Regions from separate parts of the Streptomyces sp. V3I8 genome, predicted to be linked through region 1. Evidence: riboswitches for the same ligand, from Rfam matches in the RefSeq annotation. Region 1 holds a riboswitch; each other region holds the start of a gene.
What was found. A riboswitch is a leader RNA that binds a small molecule or an ion and turns the genes downstream of it on or off. The one in region 1 is predicted to bind cobalamin.
Positions count from the first base shown of each region.

Region 2: it holds a riboswitch for cobalamin, as region 1 does, so the genes downstream of both, QFZ75_RS29815 (cobalamin biosynthesis protein) here and QFZ75_RS03195 (energy-coupling factor ABC transporter permease) in region 1, are expected to answer to the same signal.
Region 3: it holds a riboswitch for cobalamin, as region 1 does, so the genes downstream of both, QFZ75_RS13230 (ribonucleoside-diphosphate reductase subunit alpha) here and QFZ75_RS03195 (energy-coupling factor ABC transporter permease) in region 1, are expected to answer to the same signal.
Region 4: it holds a riboswitch for cobalamin, as region 1 does, so the genes downstream of both, QFZ75_RS33635 (ABC transporter substrate-binding protein) here and QFZ75_RS03195 (energy-coupling factor ABC transporter permease) in region 1, are expected to answer to the same signal.

Region 1 covers NZ_JAUSZL010000002.1:656,042-660,424, reverse strand. The annotation lists gene QFZ75_RS03210 (energy-coupling factor ABC transporter ATP-binding protein) at 1-197, opposite strand, end outside; gene cbiQ (cobalt ECF transporter T component CbiQ) at 194-943, opposite strand; gene QFZ75_RS03200 (energy-coupling factor ABC transporter substrate-binding protein) at 950-1,372, opposite strand; gene QFZ75_RS03195 (energy-coupling factor ABC transporter permease) at 1,369-2,082, opposite strand; cobalamin riboswitch at 2,112-2,295, opposite strand; gene QFZ75_RS03190 (cellulase family glycosylhydrolase) at 2,497-4,161, shown strand; gene QFZ75_RS03185 (BlaI/MecI/CopY family transcriptional regulator) at 4,218-4,383, opposite strand, start outside.
Region 2 covers NZ_JAUSZL010000002.1:6,752,186-6,756,568, forward strand. The annotation lists gene QFZ75_RS29810 (cobyric acid synthase) at 1-1,497, opposite strand, end outside; gene QFZ75_RS29815 (cobalamin biosynthesis protein) at 1,494-2,474, opposite strand; cobalamin riboswitch at 2,620-2,754, opposite strand; gene QFZ75_RS29820 (hypothetical protein) at 3,068-3,289, opposite strand; gene QFZ75_RS29825 (inorganic phosphate transporter) at 3,302-4,383, opposite strand, start outside.
Region 3 covers NZ_JAUSZL010000002.1:3,039,252-3,043,634, forward strand. The annotation lists gene mctP (monocarboxylate uptake permease MctP) at 1-1,446, shown strand, start outside; gene QFZ75_RS13225 (GNAT family N-acetyltransferase) at 1,543-2,064, shown strand; cobalamin riboswitch at 2,123-2,277, shown strand; gene QFZ75_RS13230 (ribonucleoside-diphosphate reductase subunit alpha) at 2,416-4,383, shown strand, end outside.
Region 4 covers NZ_JAUSZL010000002.1:7,576,252-7,580,634, reverse strand. The annotation lists gene QFZ75_RS33645 (ABC transporter ATP-binding protein) at 1-584, opposite strand, end outside; gene QFZ75_RS33640 (iron ABC transporter permease) at 581-1,597, opposite strand; gene QFZ75_RS33635 (ABC transporter substrate-binding protein) at 1,594-2,619, opposite strand; cobalamin riboswitch at 2,686-2,873, opposite strand; partial or broken gene QFZ75_RS33630 (CoA-binding protein) at 3,075-3,482, shown strand; gene QFZ75_RS33625 (MHYT domain-containing protein) at 3,439-4,317, opposite strand.

The sequences.
Region 1 (4,383 bases):
ACCGTCAACTGCCCGCCGCGCGGCCGCAGTCCGCCGCTGAGCAGCCGCATCAGTGTGGTCTTGCCGCTGCCGTTGCGGCCGAGCAGGGCGAGCGCGCGCCCCGCGCGCACCTCGAAGTCCAGGCCGTCGAGCACGGTCGGCCCGTCCTCGTACGCGTAGGACGCGCCCCGCAGGGCGACCAGCACGGGCTCGCTCATCGCAGCGGCCTTTCCAGTACGAAGGTGAGTGCGGCCAGGCCCGCGAGCAGGGCCGTGCTCAGGAACGTGAAGCGCGCGGAGATCCGCGCCGGCGGCACCAGGACGCGCAGGGTGCCGTCGTAACCGCGCCCGGCGAGCCCGGCCTGCAGCCGGGTCGCCCGGTCGAAGGCCCGCACGAAAGCGGTGGCGCCGAGCCCGGCCAGGGAGCGCCAGGAGGCGGCCCGTGTGGTGTGCCCGAGCCGCGCGGCCTGCGCCTCCCTGATCCGACGTACCGAGTCCAGGAGCAGAAAGCTCATCCGGTACGTCACCAGGGCGACGTCGACGACCGGCGCGGGCACCCCGGCGTTCACCAGCCGGGGCAGCAGGTCGGACAGGGGAGTGGTGAACGCGAACAGCAGCACCCCGAGGGAGGCCGCCGAGGTGCGCAGCAGGAGTTCGCCGGCGCGCACCGGCCCGCCCCCGGCCAGGGTCACGAACCCGTCCGGACCGCCGACCTGGAACAGCAGCGGCAGCGCCCCGGTCACGCAGAACCCCAGCGGCACCCGGTAGGCGCGCCAGAGCCTGCGCCCGGGTACGGCGGCGGGGCCCAGCAGCACGACGAGGGCGGTCACCAGCACCAGGGCGGCGCCGGGCCAGGGCGGGAGCGAGATCGCCAGCACGGTCAGACCGAGCCCGAGCACGGCCTTGTCCACGGGGTGGCGGTGGCGCCAGCGGCTGCTGTGCGCCGCCGCGTCGATGGGCAGCACGAAGACTCAGGCCCGTCGGGACACGGACTCGGCGGTACCGCCGGCCGCGGACGTGCCGTGTGCCGCACCGGTACCGCCGGCCGGGGACGTGGCATGCGCCCTGTCCTGGCCGTCCTTTGTGGCCAGGGCCCGCAGTTCGCCCTGGCGGCGGCCCCGGCGCAGACCGAAGTAGTAGGCGAGGACGCCCGCGCCGAGGGCGGCCTGCAGGGCGAAGAGCGCCGACTCGATCTCCCCGGACGGCGGCTCGTACAGGGGCGAGAACCACGGCTCGTAGTCCGGTTCGATCTCGGTGATCGCGGTCTCCGCCTCCGCGTCGGAGCCTGTGAACGGTTCCTTCTTGTGGTCGCCCAGTCCCAGGGCCAGCGGCAGTACCGCGAGGGCGGCCACGACGAGCAGCAGCAGGGTGTTGATCTTCGCGTTACGGCTCATCGGGCCACCGCCTCCGTCGTGTCGGCCGTCCCGGTCCGGGACCGCTCCTTGGTGAGGAGCACGCCGAGCCGGGTCAGTTCGCCCTTGCTCGACTGCACCAGCAGACGCATCACGAGCACGGTGAGCAGGCCCTCGCTCACCGCGAGCGGGATCTGCGTGACAGCGAAGATCGAGCCGAACTTGCCGAGCGCGCCCAGGAACCCGCTGCTCGGGTCGGGGAACGCGAGCGCGAGCTGCACGCTGGTGACGCAGTACGTGGACAGGTCGGCGACGAACGCGGCGAAGAACACCGCGACCATCAGCGGCGCGCCGAACAGCCGGAGCAGCCGGTAGATCCCGTAGCCGGCCCAGGGCCCGGCGATCGCCATCGAGAAGACGTTGGCGCCGAGCGTGGTCAGCCCGCCGTGCGCGAGCAGCAGTGCCTGGAAGAGCAGGGTGATGGTGCCCAGCACCGCCATGACCGGCGGCCGGAACAGGACGGCACCGAGGCCCGTGCCGGTGGGGTGCGAGCAACTGCCGGTCACCGACGGCAGTTTCAGTGCGGAGAGGACAAACGTGAACGGCCCGGACGCCCCGATGAGCAGCGTGCTCTCGGGATGCTCCCTGACCTCACGGGTGAGCGACCGGACTCCGTGGACGACGAACGGCGCCGACGCGACGCCCCAGGCGACCGCGTGCGCCGGAGGAAGGAAACCCTCGGCTATGTGCATGGCTCTGCAGACCCTCTCCAGCACCTCGTGGATGGTTGACGCGCCTTGGCCGGTCTCCTGGCTTACGGGTCAAAACCGCCCGTGCTCCGCCTTCCCGGGTCCGAGGACCCAGTGGCTGCCCGTGAGGGCCGGAGCCGGACTTCCCGATCACAGTGGCGAGGGCCGCACCGGCATCACACCGATTTCCCGAGCACCAAGGCGTGGTGACACTAGTGCGCGTACCGGGGTGGTGACAAGCGGCCCCCCAGGGGCGTACGGGTGGTCACGGTGCCTGGGGCGGCCGGCGGTTCTTCACACCTGTTACGCGTCGGAACGTGCGTCAAGTCTTGACGTGCCCCTGACGAAGTGACTCTATGGGAGCGCTCCCACCCATCCGAAACTCACGTTTCTTGGCGCTCACTTTCTGGAGTCGCAGTGAGAAGAACAAGAAGCACGACTCGAAAGACCCTCGTCAGCGCGCTGCTGGCCGGGCTGGCAGCGTTCCTCGGGCTTGTCGTTCTCGGCGCCCTCGTCCCGACCGCCGCACATGCCAAGTCCCCGGACGTCCTCGCGACCGGCCTCCACATCGACGACGGACGCCTGCTCGAAGGCAACGGCAACGACTTCGTTATGCGCGGCGTCAATCACGCCCACACCTGGTATCCGAGCCAGACGCAGTCGCTGGCCGACATCAAGGCGTTCGGTGCCAACACCGTCCGCGTCGTCCTGTCCAACGGCCACCGCTGGACCAAGAACAGTGCCGAGGACGTGGCCGGCGTCGTCGCCCAGTGCAAGGCCAACCGGCTGATCTGCGTACTGGAGGTGCACGACACCACCGGATACGCCGAGGAGAGCGCCGCAGCCACCCTCGACCAGGCCGCCGACTACTGGATCGGCCTGAAGAGCGTCCTCGCCGGCGAAGAGAACTACGTCATCATCAACATCGGCAACGAGCCCTGGGGCAACACCGATCCGGCGGGCTGGACCGCTCCCACGATCGCCGCCGTCAAGAAACTGCGCACCGCCGGGTTCGAGCACACCATCATGGTGGACGCACCCAACTGGGGCCAGGACTGGCAGAACGTCATGCGCACCAACGCCCAGGCCGTCTACGACGCCGACACCACCGGCAACCTGATCTTCTCGATCCACATGTACAGCGTCTACGACACCGCACAGGAGATCACCGACTACCTGAACGCCTTCGTCAACGCCCGACTGCCGATCCTGATCGGCGAGTTCGGCGGACCGGCCGACCAGTACGGCGACCCGGACGAGGACACCATGATGGCCGCGGCGCAGCAGCTGCGGCTCGGGTACCTCGCCTGGTCCTGGAGCGGCAACACGGATCCGATCCTCGACCTGGTGATCGGCTTCGACCCCGGTCGGCTCAGCTCCTGGGGGCAGCGCATCTTCAACGGCGTCAACGGCATCGCACAGACCTCGAAGGAAGCCACGGTCTTCGGCGGCGGGAACCCGGGCGACACCCAGGCCCCGACCACTCCGGGAACCCCCGCCGCGTCCGCCGTGGCTGCCACGTCCGTGACCCTGACCTGGACCGCCGCGACCGACAACGTCGGCGTCACCGGCTACGACGTCGTGCGCGTCGGCACCTCCGAGAGCACGGTCGCCGCGTCCACCATGAACACCGCCACCGTGACCGGCCTCACCGCGAACACGGCCTACACCTTCGCCGTGTACGCACGTGACGCGGCCGGGAACCGGTCGGCCCGCTCGGCCACGGTGAACGTCACCACGGACGACGGGAGTTCACCCGGTACGACCTGCTCCGTCGGCTACCGCGTCGGCAACGAGTGGCCGGGGGGCTTCCAGGGCGAGATCACCATCCGCAACACGGGCACCACCGTCATCAGCGGGTGGCGGCTGGTCTTCGCCTTCGCCAACGGGCAGACCGTCTCCAACATGTGGGGCGGCACCCCGACCCAGAGCGGCGCCTCGGTGAGTGTCGCCGCGGCCTCGTACACCTCCACCATCCCCGCGAGCGGCTCGGTCACTGTCGGTTTCACGGCCAACAAGGGGACCGTCAACGCCGTTCCGACCGCGTTCGCGCTCAACGGCGCCACCTGCGCCGCCGTCTGATCCGGCGACCACCGGCCGGCGGGGTTCACCACGCCCCGTCGGCCGTCCGGTACGGGTCAGGCGGTATCCGGCGCCTGTTCGGTCCCGGTCTCGGTGACCTGCGTGGTCTCCGCGGTGTCGCCGGGAGCCGCGGCGGCCGCGGCCGTCGTGTAGAAGACGGACGACCCCTGCTTGGTGCGCTGGACCTGCCCCTTGGCGACCAGCCCCTCGATCGTGGTGCGG
Region 2 (4,383 bases), 6.1 Mb from region 1:
GAAAGGCAGTCCTGTCGGCGCGCCGGACTCGATGAGCCGCCACAGCGCGTCCGTGTCCGCGTGTTCCTCGATCAGATCGCCGAGCCGGTCCAGCTGCTCCTCGCGCAGCCCCGCGAACGACGTGTCGGCGGCCGGTACGAAGCGGCGCCCCGCGGCGGCGGCCACCTCGCGCAGGAAGGCACGCCGGAAGCCGTCCGACTCCAGGGAGCCGTGCCAGTGCGTGCCCCGGACCGCGCCGACCCGGCAGCCGTCCAGGAAGGGCTCGCCGCCGGTCACCTCGGCGACCCCGTGATGGATCTCGTACCCCTCGACGGGTTCGCCGAGGGCCTCGCCGACGGGCCGGGCGAGGGTCTTCTCGCGCGCGAACCGCACCCGTACGGGGAGGAGTCCGAGCCCGTCGACGGCGCCGGCCTTCGACTCGACCTCGTCCTCGATGTGGTCGCCGAGCAGCTGGAAGCCGCCGCAGATGCCCAGCACGGGGCGCCCCTCGGCGGCCCTGCGCACCAGGGCGTCGGCGAGGCCGCGCCGCCGCAGCCACTCCAGGGCGCGGACCGTGCCGCGGGTGCCGGGGACGACGACCAGGTCGGCGTCGACCAGTTCCTCGGCCCGGTCCACGAACCGCACGACGACGCCCGGTTCGGCGGCGAGGGCGTCCAGGTCGGTGAAGTTGGACATCAGGGGGATCGCGCAGACGGCGACCCGCAGGATGTCCTCGCCGACGGGGGCGGACACCTCGGACTCCCGTACCGAGCCGCGCATGCTGACCCCCAGTCCGTCCTCCTCGTCGATGCCGAGCCCGTGTTGGAAGGGCAGGACGCCGTAGGTGCGGCGCCCGGTGAGCCCGTGCAGCATGTCGATGCCGGGTTCGAGGAGGGAGACGTCCCCGCGGAACTTGTTGACCAGGAACCCGGCGACGAGCTCCTGGTCCTCGCGCGACAGCAGGGCCACCGTCCCGAAGAAGGAGGCGAAGACCCCGCCGCGGTCGATGTCGCCGACCACGAGCACGGGCAGCCGCGCGTTGCGCGCGATCCCCATGTTCACGATGTCCGTCCGCCGCAGATTGATCTCGGCGGGACTTCCGGCCCCCTCACAGATCACCGCGTCATACGTGCCCCGCAACGCGGCCAGACAGTCCAGCACGGTCCCGAGCAACGCCTCCTGGCGTCCGCCGTGGTAGCCGCGCGCACTCATCTCGCCCACGGGTTTCCCCATCAGGACGACCTGGCTGCTGCGGTCGCCGCCCGGCTTCAGCAGGACGGGGTTCATGAGCGCGGTGGGCTCCACGCGGGCGGCCTGCGCCTGCATGGCCTGCGCGCGCCCGATCTCGGCGCCCTCGCGCGTGACGAACGAGTTCAGGGACATGTTCTGCGCCTTGAAGGGCGCGACCTTCACCCCCCGCCGCACCAGCCACCGGCAGATCCCGGCGGTCACGACGCTCTTGCCCGCGTCGGAGGTGGTGCCGGCGACGAGCAGGCCCCTGCCCGGTCCACGGTTCATGAGGTACGCCCCTTCCCGGCGGGCTTCCTGGCGAGTCTCCCGGTGAGCGGGGTGACCAGCAGCCGGCCGGTGACGCACGCGCCCAGCGCGAGCAGGCTCACGCGCCGGGAGAGCCGGACGGCCCGCTCGATGTCTTCGACCCGTACGGCGCGCCCCGGGCCGTTGAGGACGGGCCGGTGCTCGACCCGCCCCGCGTACGAGAGCGTGCCGCCGAGCCGCACCCCGAGCGCCCCCGCGAACGAGGCCTCGACGGGCCCGGCGTTGGGGCTCGGATGCCGGTCGGCGTCCGCACGCCAGGTGCGCAGGGCTCCCCGCGGATCGCCCCCGGCGACGGTCGCGAGGACCGCCGTCAGCCGGGCCCCGGGCCATCCGACGACGTCGTCGAGGCGCGCGGAGGCCCAGCCGTACCGCCGGTGACGGGCCGACCTGTGCCCGACCATGGCGTCCAGCGTGTTGACGGCCCGGAACCCGACCAGACCGGGCACGCCCGCGACCGCGCCCCACACCAGGGCGCCCACGACGGCGTCGGAGGTGTTCTCGGCGACCGACTCGACCACGGCCCGGGCGATCCCGTCGGCGTCCAGCGCCTGCGGGTCCCGTCCGCACAGGTGCGGCAGCCGCTCACGGGCCGCCTCGACGTCCCCGGCGGCCAGCGCCCCACCGACCGCCCGCGCCTCCCGCCCCAGCGAGGTCCCCCCGACGACGGCCCAGGTGGCGGCGGCGGTCAACGCGACGGAAGCGGCACGGCAGTCACGTACGGAACGCCCGGCGGCCACGGCGAGGGCGACGGCGCCGCCCGCGCACACGGCGGTGTGCAGGGCGCCCCACCCCCGGTGGTCCCGCCACAGCACCCGCTCCACGGCGCCCGCGGCCCGGCCGAACGCGGCGACCGGATGCCCCCGGCGGGGATCGCCGAGCAGCAGGTCACCGAGGAGGCCGGCGGCGGCGCCGTACGCGAAGACGCGATCGGCACGCACGGGCTCAGCCCGCTTCTACGTCGGACAGCACCCTCGTACTCGGCACCCTCGTACCGGGTGCGGGCACACTGGTACTGGGCACACTGGTCCACAACGGGCAGCCGCGCATGGCGATATGTCCTCACTCAGGGTGTCCACGCCCTGGTTCGACGAGACCGACGACGAGAGTTCCTGGCTTCCCGGGGGATGGATTCCCCGGTAACAGTGGCGGGACCGCGCCGGATTCGCACCGGCTTCCTCTCCTGCCGTCGTACATGGCCCCGGCAGTCCACCACGGCCCCGGAACACCCGTCAACTTGCTGTTGACCTGCGAAGGGAGAGTGTGCCGAGGCCCACATCCCGGGGGCGGGCCGTTCCCGCGGGCCGGTCGTCCAGCCGGAAATCGACTCTCGGCCGCGCACCCCTGACCACGGGTTCGTGATCACCTTCCTCCCGCTGTCCCTGAGTCGCGGGCCTTCCTGATCCGGCACGGGCGACCCGGGGCACGGCTTCGGGGGCGGACATGCGTCCGCCCCGCCGGGACCGCGGGTGAGGCGGTCCCGGCAGGGCGGACGGTGAGCTCCGGCGGCACGGCTCGTCGGCCGTACCGCCGGTCAGGCGACGATCAGATAGATCCCGTACGCCACCGCCGCCGCGCAGGCCGCGAAGCAGGCGTACGCGCCCGTGACCGCGAGGGCCGCGGAGCCGCCCTGGGCGGTGGCCGTCTCGCGCTTGGAGAGGCCGACGATACCGAGGGTGAACAGGCCCACGAGGGCGACGGTGGAGAGGAGACTGACTCCGAACACGGAGCCGAGGGCTGCCCAGTCGATCTTCATGCGGTTCGTTCCTTACACCGTGGCCGGACGGGCGGGCTCGGCGTCCGGGCCCGGGATGGTGGTCTTCAGATCGCCGCCCGCGCTCGCGAGCACGGCCCCCGTCGTGGTGACCGGGCCCGCGGGGGGCGGGGTGACGGCGGCGATCGCGGTGGTGACGACGCCCGCGGGCTCGTGGTGGTCGTTGACGTTGTCGACGGTGACCGGTCGGCGGCGGGACAGCCTCCAGATGACCCCGGAGCCGGCGACCAGCAGCGCGCCGGTGAGGACGATGCCCCAGGTGCCCTGCTTGGTCAGGAACTCGGCGCCCGCGCCGACCAGTCCGGCGGCCGGGAGCGTGAGGCCCCAGGCGACGAACATGCGGGTCGCGGTCGACCAGTGGACGACACCGCCCTTGCGGCCGAGCCCCGAACCCATCACGGCGCCGGAGCAGGACTGGGTGGTGGAGAGGGAGAAGCCGAGGTGCGAGGAGGCCAGGATGACCGTCGCGGCGCCGGTCTGGGCGGCGAAGCCCTGCGGCGGCGCGAGGTCGGTGAGGCCCTTGCCCATGGTGCGGATGATGCGCCAGCCGCCCAGGTAGGTGCCGAGCGCGATGGCGATGCCGGCCGAGACGATGACCCACAGGGGAGGGTTCGACCCGGGCGAGAGCACCCCGCCGGTGACCAGGGCCAGGGTGATGATGCCCATGGTCTTCTGCGCGTCGTTCGTGCCGTGGGCCAGCGACACCAGGCCCGCGGAGGTGATCTGCCCCGCGCGGTAGCCCTTGGAGGTCGCCTTCTCGCCCGCCTGCCGGCTGATGCGGTACGTCAGCCGGGTGGCGAGCAGCGCGGCGATCCCGGCCACCAGGGGCGCGGCGATCGCGGGGAGGAGAACCTTGGTGACGACGGTCGAGCCGTTCACCGACGACCAGCCTGCCGACATCACCGCGGCGCCGATGAGGCCGCCGAAGAGCGCGTGGGAGGAGCTGGAGGGCAGACCCAGGAGCCAGGTCAGCAGATTCCACAGAATGGCGCCGACGAGCGCCGCGAAGATCACTTCGGTGCGGATTCCCTCTTCGTTGATGAGGCCGCCGGAGATCGTCTTGGCGACCTCCACGG
Region 3 (4,383 bases), 2.4 Mb from region 1:
CTCTACACGGCTTACACGTTCGTGGCGGTCCCGGCGGCGATCTACGCGGCGGGCGCGGCCGGCTTCTTCGCCGTCCCGTACACGATCCTGGTCTACCCGCTGATCTTCACCTTCCTGCCCCGGCTCTGGTCGGTGTCGCACAAGCACGGGTACGTGACGACGTCGGACTTCGTGCGCGGGCGCTTCGGCTCGAAGGGGCTCTCGCTGGCGGTCGCCGTCACCGGCATCCTCGCGACGATGCCGTACATCGCGCTGCAGCTGGTCGGCATCCAGGCCGTCCTCGACGTGATGGGCGTCGGCGGCGGTGAGGACACCAACTGGTTCGTCAAGGACCTGCCGCTGCTCATCGCCTTCGGCGTGCTGGCCGCGTACACGTACTCGTCCGGACTGCGCGCGCCCGCGCTGATCGCGTTCGTCAAGGACACGCTGATCTACATCGTCATCGCGGTCGCGATCATCTACATCCCGATCAAACTGGGCGGCTTCGACGAGATCTTCGCCAAGGCGGGCGAGGCCTACGGCCGGACCAACCCGGCGACCGGTGCGCCGCGCGGGGCCGTGGTACCCGGCGAGGCGGGCCAGTGGACGTACGCGACCCTCGCGCTCGGCTCCGCGCTGGCCCTGTTCATGTACCCGCACTCGATCACCGCGACGCTGTCCTCGCGCAGCCGCGAGGTGATCCGGCGCAACACCACGATCCTGCCGCTGTACTCGCTGATGCTGGGCCTGCTCGCGCTGCTCGGCTTCATGGCGATCGCGGCCGGCATCAAGGTCGACAACGGGCAGCTGGCCATCCCGCAGCTGTTCGAGACCATGTTCCCCGACTGGTTCGCGGGCGTGGCCTTCGCGGCGATCGGGATCGGCGCACTCGTACCGGCGGCCATCATGTCGATCGCGGCGGCGAACCTGTTCACCCGCAACATCTACAAGGACTTCATCAAGCCCGACGCGACGCCCGCCCAGGAGACCAAGGTCTCCAAGCTGGTCTCGCTCCTCGTGAAGGTGGGAGCGCTGGTCTTCGTCCTGACCATGGACAAGACGGTCGCCATCAACTTCCAGCTGCTCGGCGGGATCTGGATCCTGCAGACCTTCCCGGCGCTGGTCGGCGGCCTGTTCACCCGCTGGTTCCACCGGTGGGCGCTGCTCGCGGGCTGGGCGGTGGGGATGCTGTACGGCACGGTCGCCGCCTACGGGGTGGCCTCGCCGACCCAGAAGCACTTCGGCGGCTCCTCGAAGGAGATCCCCGGGATCGGGGAGATCGGGTACATCGGGCTGACGGCGATCGTGCTGAACGTGATCGTGACGGTGGTCATGACGTTCGTCCTGCGGGCGCTCAAGGCTCCCGAGGGTGTCGACGAGACCTCCGCCGAGGACTACACGGCGGACGCGGGCGACAAGGGTGTCCAGGTGGAGCTGCCCCCGGCGACCGCCGGTTCGAGCCACTAGCGTTCTCGCCCCCGCCGCCCCTTCCCGCCCCCGCCCCCGACCCCGGAGGCGGCGGGGGTGGCGGAGTGGCGGCGGGGCGGGGCGAAAATGATCCGCATGGACATCGTGATCAGACGGGCCCTCCCCGCCCAGTACACGGCCCTCGGCGAGCTCACCGCGCAGGCGTACCTCGGCGACGGCCTCCTCGACTTCGGCGAGGACGACGACTACCTCGGCGAGCTGCGCGACACGGCGAAGCGCGCCGCCTCGGCCGACGTCCTGGTCGCCGTCGAGGCGACCGGCGCCGGCGACGGCCGTCTCCTGGGCACCGTGACCTTCGTACCGGCCGGCGGCCCCATGGCCGACATCGCACGCGACGGCGAGGCCGAGATACGCATGCTGGCCGTCGCGAAGGAGGCCCGCGGCCACGGTGTGGGCACCTCGCTCGTCCGCTGCTGCGTCGACCGCGCCCGGGCCACGGCCGGCTGCACGGGCATCGCGCTGTCCACCCAGCGCACCATGCACAGCGCGCACCGCATCTACGAACGCCTCGGCTTCACCCGTACTCCGGCCCGCGACTGGAACCCCGTGCCGCACCTGGACGATCTCCTCCTCCTCACCTACGAGCTGACGCTCTGACATACTCCGGCGCCCGGCCGGGAGCCGACGCGACACAACATGTGGGGGGTGCTTCCGGCACACGGCACCAGATGTATGCTCATGCTCGCTGTCGTCGCAGGGGAATCCGGTGCGAATCCGGAACTGTCCCGCAACGGTGTACTTGTACGCGTATGCCCGCATACCGTCGTACAAAAGTCAGTCCGAGGACCTGCCGACAGCGCGCCCAGGCCGTCCGGCCCGGGCGCACGACGTCCGGGCCTCGCGGAGTGGGCCGGTGGACGCGGCGTACCGCTGCGCGAAGCGGGTACTCCCGTGTGCCCCCGACCCCTCTCCCCGCAGGCCCCCGTGCCGAGCGAGGGAGTGCCCCACGTGACCATCGCGCCAGCCGATCCGGTCTCCGCCACAGCGACGGCGACAGCCGCAGCGACCCGGGACCAGCAGGACAGGGCCGAGGCCGACGCGCCGGGAACCGCACTGCTGCGGCTCCTGACCGACTTCACCGCCGACCTCCCCGGTGCCGACCCCGGCCGGGTCGCCGCCGCCGCGCTGCGCGGCCGGTCCGCCGCCGCGGACGAGCCCGAACTGCGCGAGCTGGCCACGGAGGCGTCCGCGGGCCTCATCTCCGAGGACCCGGTCTACTCGAAGCTGGCCGCCCGCCTGCTGACCGTCACCATCGCCGCGGAGGCCGCCTCGCAGGGCGTGCGCTCCTTCTCGGAGTCGGTCGCCGTCGGTCACCGCGAGGGCCTGATCGCCGACCGCACGGCCGAGTTCGTACGCCGCCACGCGGTCCGGCTCGACGCGCTGACGGACACCTCTTCCGCCGAGGGCGCCGACGACCGCTTCGGCTACTTCGGCCTGCGTACCCTGCACAGCCGGTATCTGCTGCGGCACCCGATCACGCGGTCCGTCATCGAGACACCGCAGTACTTCATGCTGCGGGTGGCGAGCGGGCTCGCCGAGGACACCGCGCCCGATCCGGAAGCGGGCGACCGCTCGGTGGACGAAGTGGCTTCCCTGTACCGGCTGATGAGCCGCCTCGACTACCTCCCCTCCTCCCCCACCCTCTTCAACTCCGGTACGCGCCACCCCCAGATGTCGTCCTGCTACCTGCTCGACTCCCCGCTGGACGAGCTGGACTCCCTCTACGACCGCTACCACCAGGTGGCCCGCCTCTCCAAGCACGCGGGCGGCATCGGCCTGCCGTTCTCCCGGATCCGCTCCCGCGGTTCGCTGATCCGCGGCACCAACGGGCACTCGAACGGCATCGTCCCCTTCCTGAAGACCCTCGACGCCTCGGTCGCCGCGGTGAACCAGGGCGGCCGGCGCAAGGGCGCGGCCGCGGTCTACCTGGAGACCTGGCACTCCGACATCGAGGAGTTCCTGGAGCTGCGCGACAACACCGGTGAGGACGCCCGCCGTACGCACAACCTGAACCTCGCGCACTGGATCCCGGACGAGTTCATGCGCCGTGTGAACGAGGACCGCGACTGGTCGCTGTTCTCGCCCTCGGACGTGCCCGAGCTGGTCGACCTGTGGGGCGCGGAGTTCGACGCCGCGTACCGCGGGGCGGAGGAGCGGGGGCTAGCCAGGAGGACCATCCCGGCCCGTGAGCTGTACGGCCGCATGATGCGTACCCTCGCGCAGACCGGCAACGGCTGGATGACCTTCAAGGACGCCGCCAACCGCACGGCCAACCAGACGGCGCTGCCCGGCCACACGGTCCACTCCTCGAACCTGTGCACCGAGATCCTGGAGGTCACGGACGACGGGGAGACCGCGGTCTGCAACCTCGGATCGGTCAACCTGGGCGCCTTCGTCGACGCGGACGCGCGGGACATCGACTGGGAGCGGCTGGACGAGACCGTCCGGACCGCCGTCACCTTCCTCGACCGGGTCGTCGACATCAACTTCTACCCGACCGAGCAGGCCGGCCGCTCCAACTCCAGGTGGCGCCCGGTGGGCCTCGGCGCCATGGGCCTGCAGGACGTCTTCTTCAAGCTGCGGCTGCCCTTCGACTCCCCGCGGGCGCGCGCCCTCTCCACCCGGATCGCCGAGCGGATCATGCTCACCGCGTACGAGGCGTCCGCCGACCTCGCCGAGCGCAGCGGCCCGCTGCCGGCCTGGGAGAAGACCCGTACGGCCCAGGGTGTGCTGCACCCGGACCACTACGACGTCGAGCTGAACTGGCCGGAGCGCTGGGCGGCCCTGCGGAAGCGGATCGCCGACGTCGGCATGCGCAACTCGCTGCTGCTGGCCATCGCCCCGACCGCCACCATCGCGTCCATCGCCGGCGTGTACGAGTGCATCGAGCCGCAGGTCTCCAACCTGTTCAAGCGC
Region 4 (4,383 bases), 6.9 Mb from region 1:
AGCAGGTCGAGCTGGTGCTGGATGTCGAGGTGGTTGGTCGGTTCGTCCAGGAGAAGTTCGCGGGGTTCCTGGGCCAGGGCGCGGGCGATCTGCACGCGTTGGCGTTCGCCGCCGGAGAGGGTGTGCCACGACTGGCGGGCGCGGTCGGTGAGGCCGGTGCGGGCCAGCGCCTCCCGGACGGCCTTCTCGTCGGCGCCGGACGGGGGTGTCCAGGCGCGGCGGTGCGGGACACGGCCGAGGCGTACGACGTCCAGGACGCTCAACTCGACCTGTGTGTCGGCCTGTTGCTCGACCACCGCGACACGGCGGGCGATGTCGCGGCGGCCCAGGTCGGCGAGCGGGCGGCCGTCGAGGGTGACGACGCCCGAGGCCGGGGCGAGGACGCCGGCGAGCAGCCGCAGGAGGGTGGACTTGCCGGAACCGTTCGGGCCGAGGAGGCCGACGGTGGCGCCGGGGGCGGGGCCGATGCTGACGCCGTCCAGGATGACGCGGCCGTCGGCGGTACGGGTGACGCGCCGGGCCCGGAGTCCCGCAGCCGGTACGGCCGCCTCCTTCGCGGCGCCGTCGGTGTGCGCGCTCGTCATCGCGTCCTCCGGGTCCGGTACAGCACCAGTACGAACACCGGTACGCCGATGAGCGAGGTGACCACGCCGACGGGCACCTCCTGGGGATCGAGGACGGTACGGGCCAGGGTGTCCACCCACACCAGGAACACCGCGCCGGTGAGGGCGGCGACCGGCAGCAGCCGCGCGTGGCCGGAGCCCACCAGCGCCCGGGCCGCGTGCGGCAGGACGAGGCCCACGAAGCCGATGGCGCCCGCCGAGCTGACCAGCGCGGCCGTCAGGAGGGCCGTCGCGCACAGCAGCACCAGCCGGGTGCGGGCCACGGACACCCCGAGGCTTGCGGCGGCGTCCTGGCCGAAGGCGAACGCGTCGAGCGTGCGCGCGTACGCCAGGCAGACCACCAGGGCGACCGCCAGCACCGCGGCGCAGACCCAGACGTCGGTCCAGCCGACGCCGCCCAGCGAGCCGAGCAGCCAGAACAGCACGCCCCGGGTGGTCTCGGCGTCGGCGGCGGTCATCACGACGAAGGAGGTGAGGGCGGAGAAGAGCTGCATCGCGGCGACGCCGCTGAGCACGACCCGGTCCGTCGTCCCGCCGAGGGTGTGGCTGAGCAGCAGGACCAGACCGAACGAGAGGAGCGCGCCGAGGAACGCGCCCCCGGACACGGACAGCAGGCCGCCGCCGGCCCCGAGGACGACCACGAGGACCGCGCCGGTGGAGGCGCCCGAGGACACCCCGAGGACGAACGGGTCGGCGAGGGGGTTGCGCAGCAGGGACTGCATGACCGCGCCGCACACGGCCAGTCCGGCGCCGCAGACGGCGGCCAGGAGGGTGCGCGGCAGCCGCAGCTGCCAGACGATCCCGTCCCGGACGGGGCTCAACCGCGTGCCGCCCCGGCCGAGATGGGCCGCGACCACGGACCAGACGTCACCGACACCGATGTCCGCGGGGCCGATCGTGATCGCGAGGGCGACGGAGCCGACGAGCAGGGCCCCACCGGCCGCGCAGAGTGTTCCCACGCGCGGCCGGGTCACCCCGCGAGCCCGAACTCCCGCAGGGCGGCGGCCACCCGCTCGACGCCCTCGACGGTACGGATGGTCGGGTTCAGCGCCTGTCCGCTGAGCAGGACGTACCGCTTCTTCCTGACGGCGGTCATGTTCCTGGTGACCGGGTCGGACTCCAGGAACTCGATCTTCTTCCTCGCGGACTCGGCGGTCTGCGACCTGCGGGTCAGGTCGCCGATGACCAGGACGTCGGGGTCGCGGTCGGCCACCGTCTCCCAGTTGATCTGGGGCCATTCCTCGTGGGTGTCGTCGAAGACGTTCCTCGCGCCCAGCGCCCGGGTCATGATGCCGGGGGATCCGCAGCAGCCCGCCATGTAGGGCGACGCGGAGTTGGCGAACCAGAAGAGGAGGGAGACGCCGGAGGCGTCGACGCCCGAGGTGGCCTTCGCCATCCGCCGCTCCAGTCCGGCGACGAGCTCGTCGCCCCTGTCCTCGACGCCGAAGATCCTGGCCAGGTCGTGTATCTCGCCGTAGACGGCGTCGATGCCGAGCGGTTTCGCGCGGGCGCCGTCGCCGTCTCCGGTGTTGTCCTTGCCCGCGCAGTCGGAGGGCGCGACGTACGCGGGTACGCCGAGCTTCTCGAACTGCTCCCGGGTGGCGACGCCTCCCTTGCCGAGCGTGGACGCGAACGAGGCGGCCACGAAGTCGGGGTCGGCGTCCAGGACCCGTTCGAAGGAGGGGCTGTTGTCGGCGATGCGCGGCACCTGCGCATCGGCCTTCTCCAGGCCCTTCAGCACGGGATCGGTCCAGGTCGCGGTGCCGGCCATGCGGTCGGCGAGACCCAGCGACAGCATGATCTCGGCGGCACCCTGGTTGAGGGCCACGGCCCGCCGGGGCGGGGACTCCACGCGTACGGTGTGGCCGCAGTCGTCCAGGGTGACGGCGGCCGCTCCGGCCTCGGCACCGGGCGGGTCGGCCGCTCCGCAGCCGGTCAGCAGGACGGCGCCGCACAGGAGCAGGGCAGCGGGGCGGGCGGGGCGTGCGAAGGGCACGGAAGTTCCTCGGGCGTCGAGGGCTCGGACGCGGAGCCCGGTCGTACGGTGCTCCCCCGCCGTCCGGTGACCGCGGAGGCCGCCAGCAGGTCTTCGGACTCGGGTTCACCCGGACGGAGCGCCTTCCCGGACCGTCGTTCCGGTCCAGTGGCCGATGCCCCGCCCGTCACCCTCACCGCTGCGCGTCAGCTCCGGATTCGCACCGGATTCCCTGACCCACGTACATGGGTTCGACTGGCTTCCGCAAGCTATCACGGCGGTTTTCGGGCCGGGGCGGCGGTGCGCGGGCACCGTCGCGGACATCCGTCGGGCGCCTCGGCGGACCGTTGCCGGACACCGCGGCGGACACGTGTCGGGCACCGTGCGGGAATCAGCGTGCCGCGCCCGCTGTTGTCGGGCGCAACAGCACCCGTCCGTAAGTCCACGCAAGTCCACGCAAGTCCAGGAGGCCCCTCGTGTACGGCGATCCGGCAACGATCCGCAAGATCCTCACCTAGCGCGGCGACACCTGGGCGGTCGTCGGTCTCTCGTCGAACGAGGGGCGCGCCGCGTACGGCGTCGCGGCCGTGCTCAAGCGCTACGGCAAGCGGGTGGTCCCGGTCCACCCGAAGGCCGAGACGGTCCACGGGGAGAAGGGGTACGCCTCCCTGGCCGACATCCCCTTCCCGGTCGACGTCGTCGACGTGTTCGTCAACAGCGACCTCGCGGGCTCCGTCGCCGACGAGGCGGTCGCCATCGGCGCCGGGGCCGTCTGGTTCCAGCTCGGCGTGATCGACGAGGGCGCCTACGAACGCACCCGGACGGCCGGTCTCGACATGGTCATGGACCGCTGCCCGGCGATCGAGATTCCCCGCCTGGGCTGACCCGGCGCGGCGGCGGTTCGAAGGCCGAGCCGCCGGACCAGGCGGGCCGGTCCGTACGGGAAGCGGGTGCCCGGCGGGACGCGGTCCGGTTCCAGTCGCCGTCCCCGAGGACCAGCAGCGGGTCGAACATCACGACCACCGCGGCGAGCACCAGGAAGAGGACCGGGCCGATGAGCATCGGCAGCAGGAGCGAGTGGGCGGAACCGCCCGTGCCCGGTCCGCCTACCGCGCCGTGCAGGTGCACGCTGACGGCCGCCATGCCCGTGTAGTGCATTCCGGACACGGCGCCTCCCATGACCAGGCTCGCACCGAGGCTGGTCAGGAAGCCGCGGATCGCGACCGCCGCCCAGAGCGCGGCGGTCGCCGCGACGAGGGCGATCAGGACGGACAGCGCGACGGTGGCGGTGTCGTACCGCAGGCCGCCGTTCAGACGGATGGCGGCCATGCCGATGTAGTGCATGGCCGCGACACCGAGGCCGGTGAAGACGCCCGCGACGAGCAGGGTCGTGGTGCCCGCGCCGCGGTAGCCGACGGCGAACACGCCGATACCGACCACGGCGATCGCCACCAGGAGGCTGAGGACCGTCAGGCCGACGTCGTAGCGGATGTCGCTCTCCTCGACCTGGAACCCGATCATCGCGATGAAGTGCATCGTCCAGATCCCGCAGCCGATCGAGGCCGCGCCGAGCGCGAGCCAGCCCGGTTTCCACGACCTGTCGTCGTGCAGGGACCGGGTGACGCAGCGCAGCCCCAGAGCGGCTCCCAGACAGGCCATGACATAGGCCGTGAGCGGCGTGACCATGCCATAACTGAATCCGTCGACCGTACCTTGCATATGCCAACATCCCCCCGAAATTGGACTGTGCGGGGACAGATGTACGTGCCGTGACGGGGCGGAAGC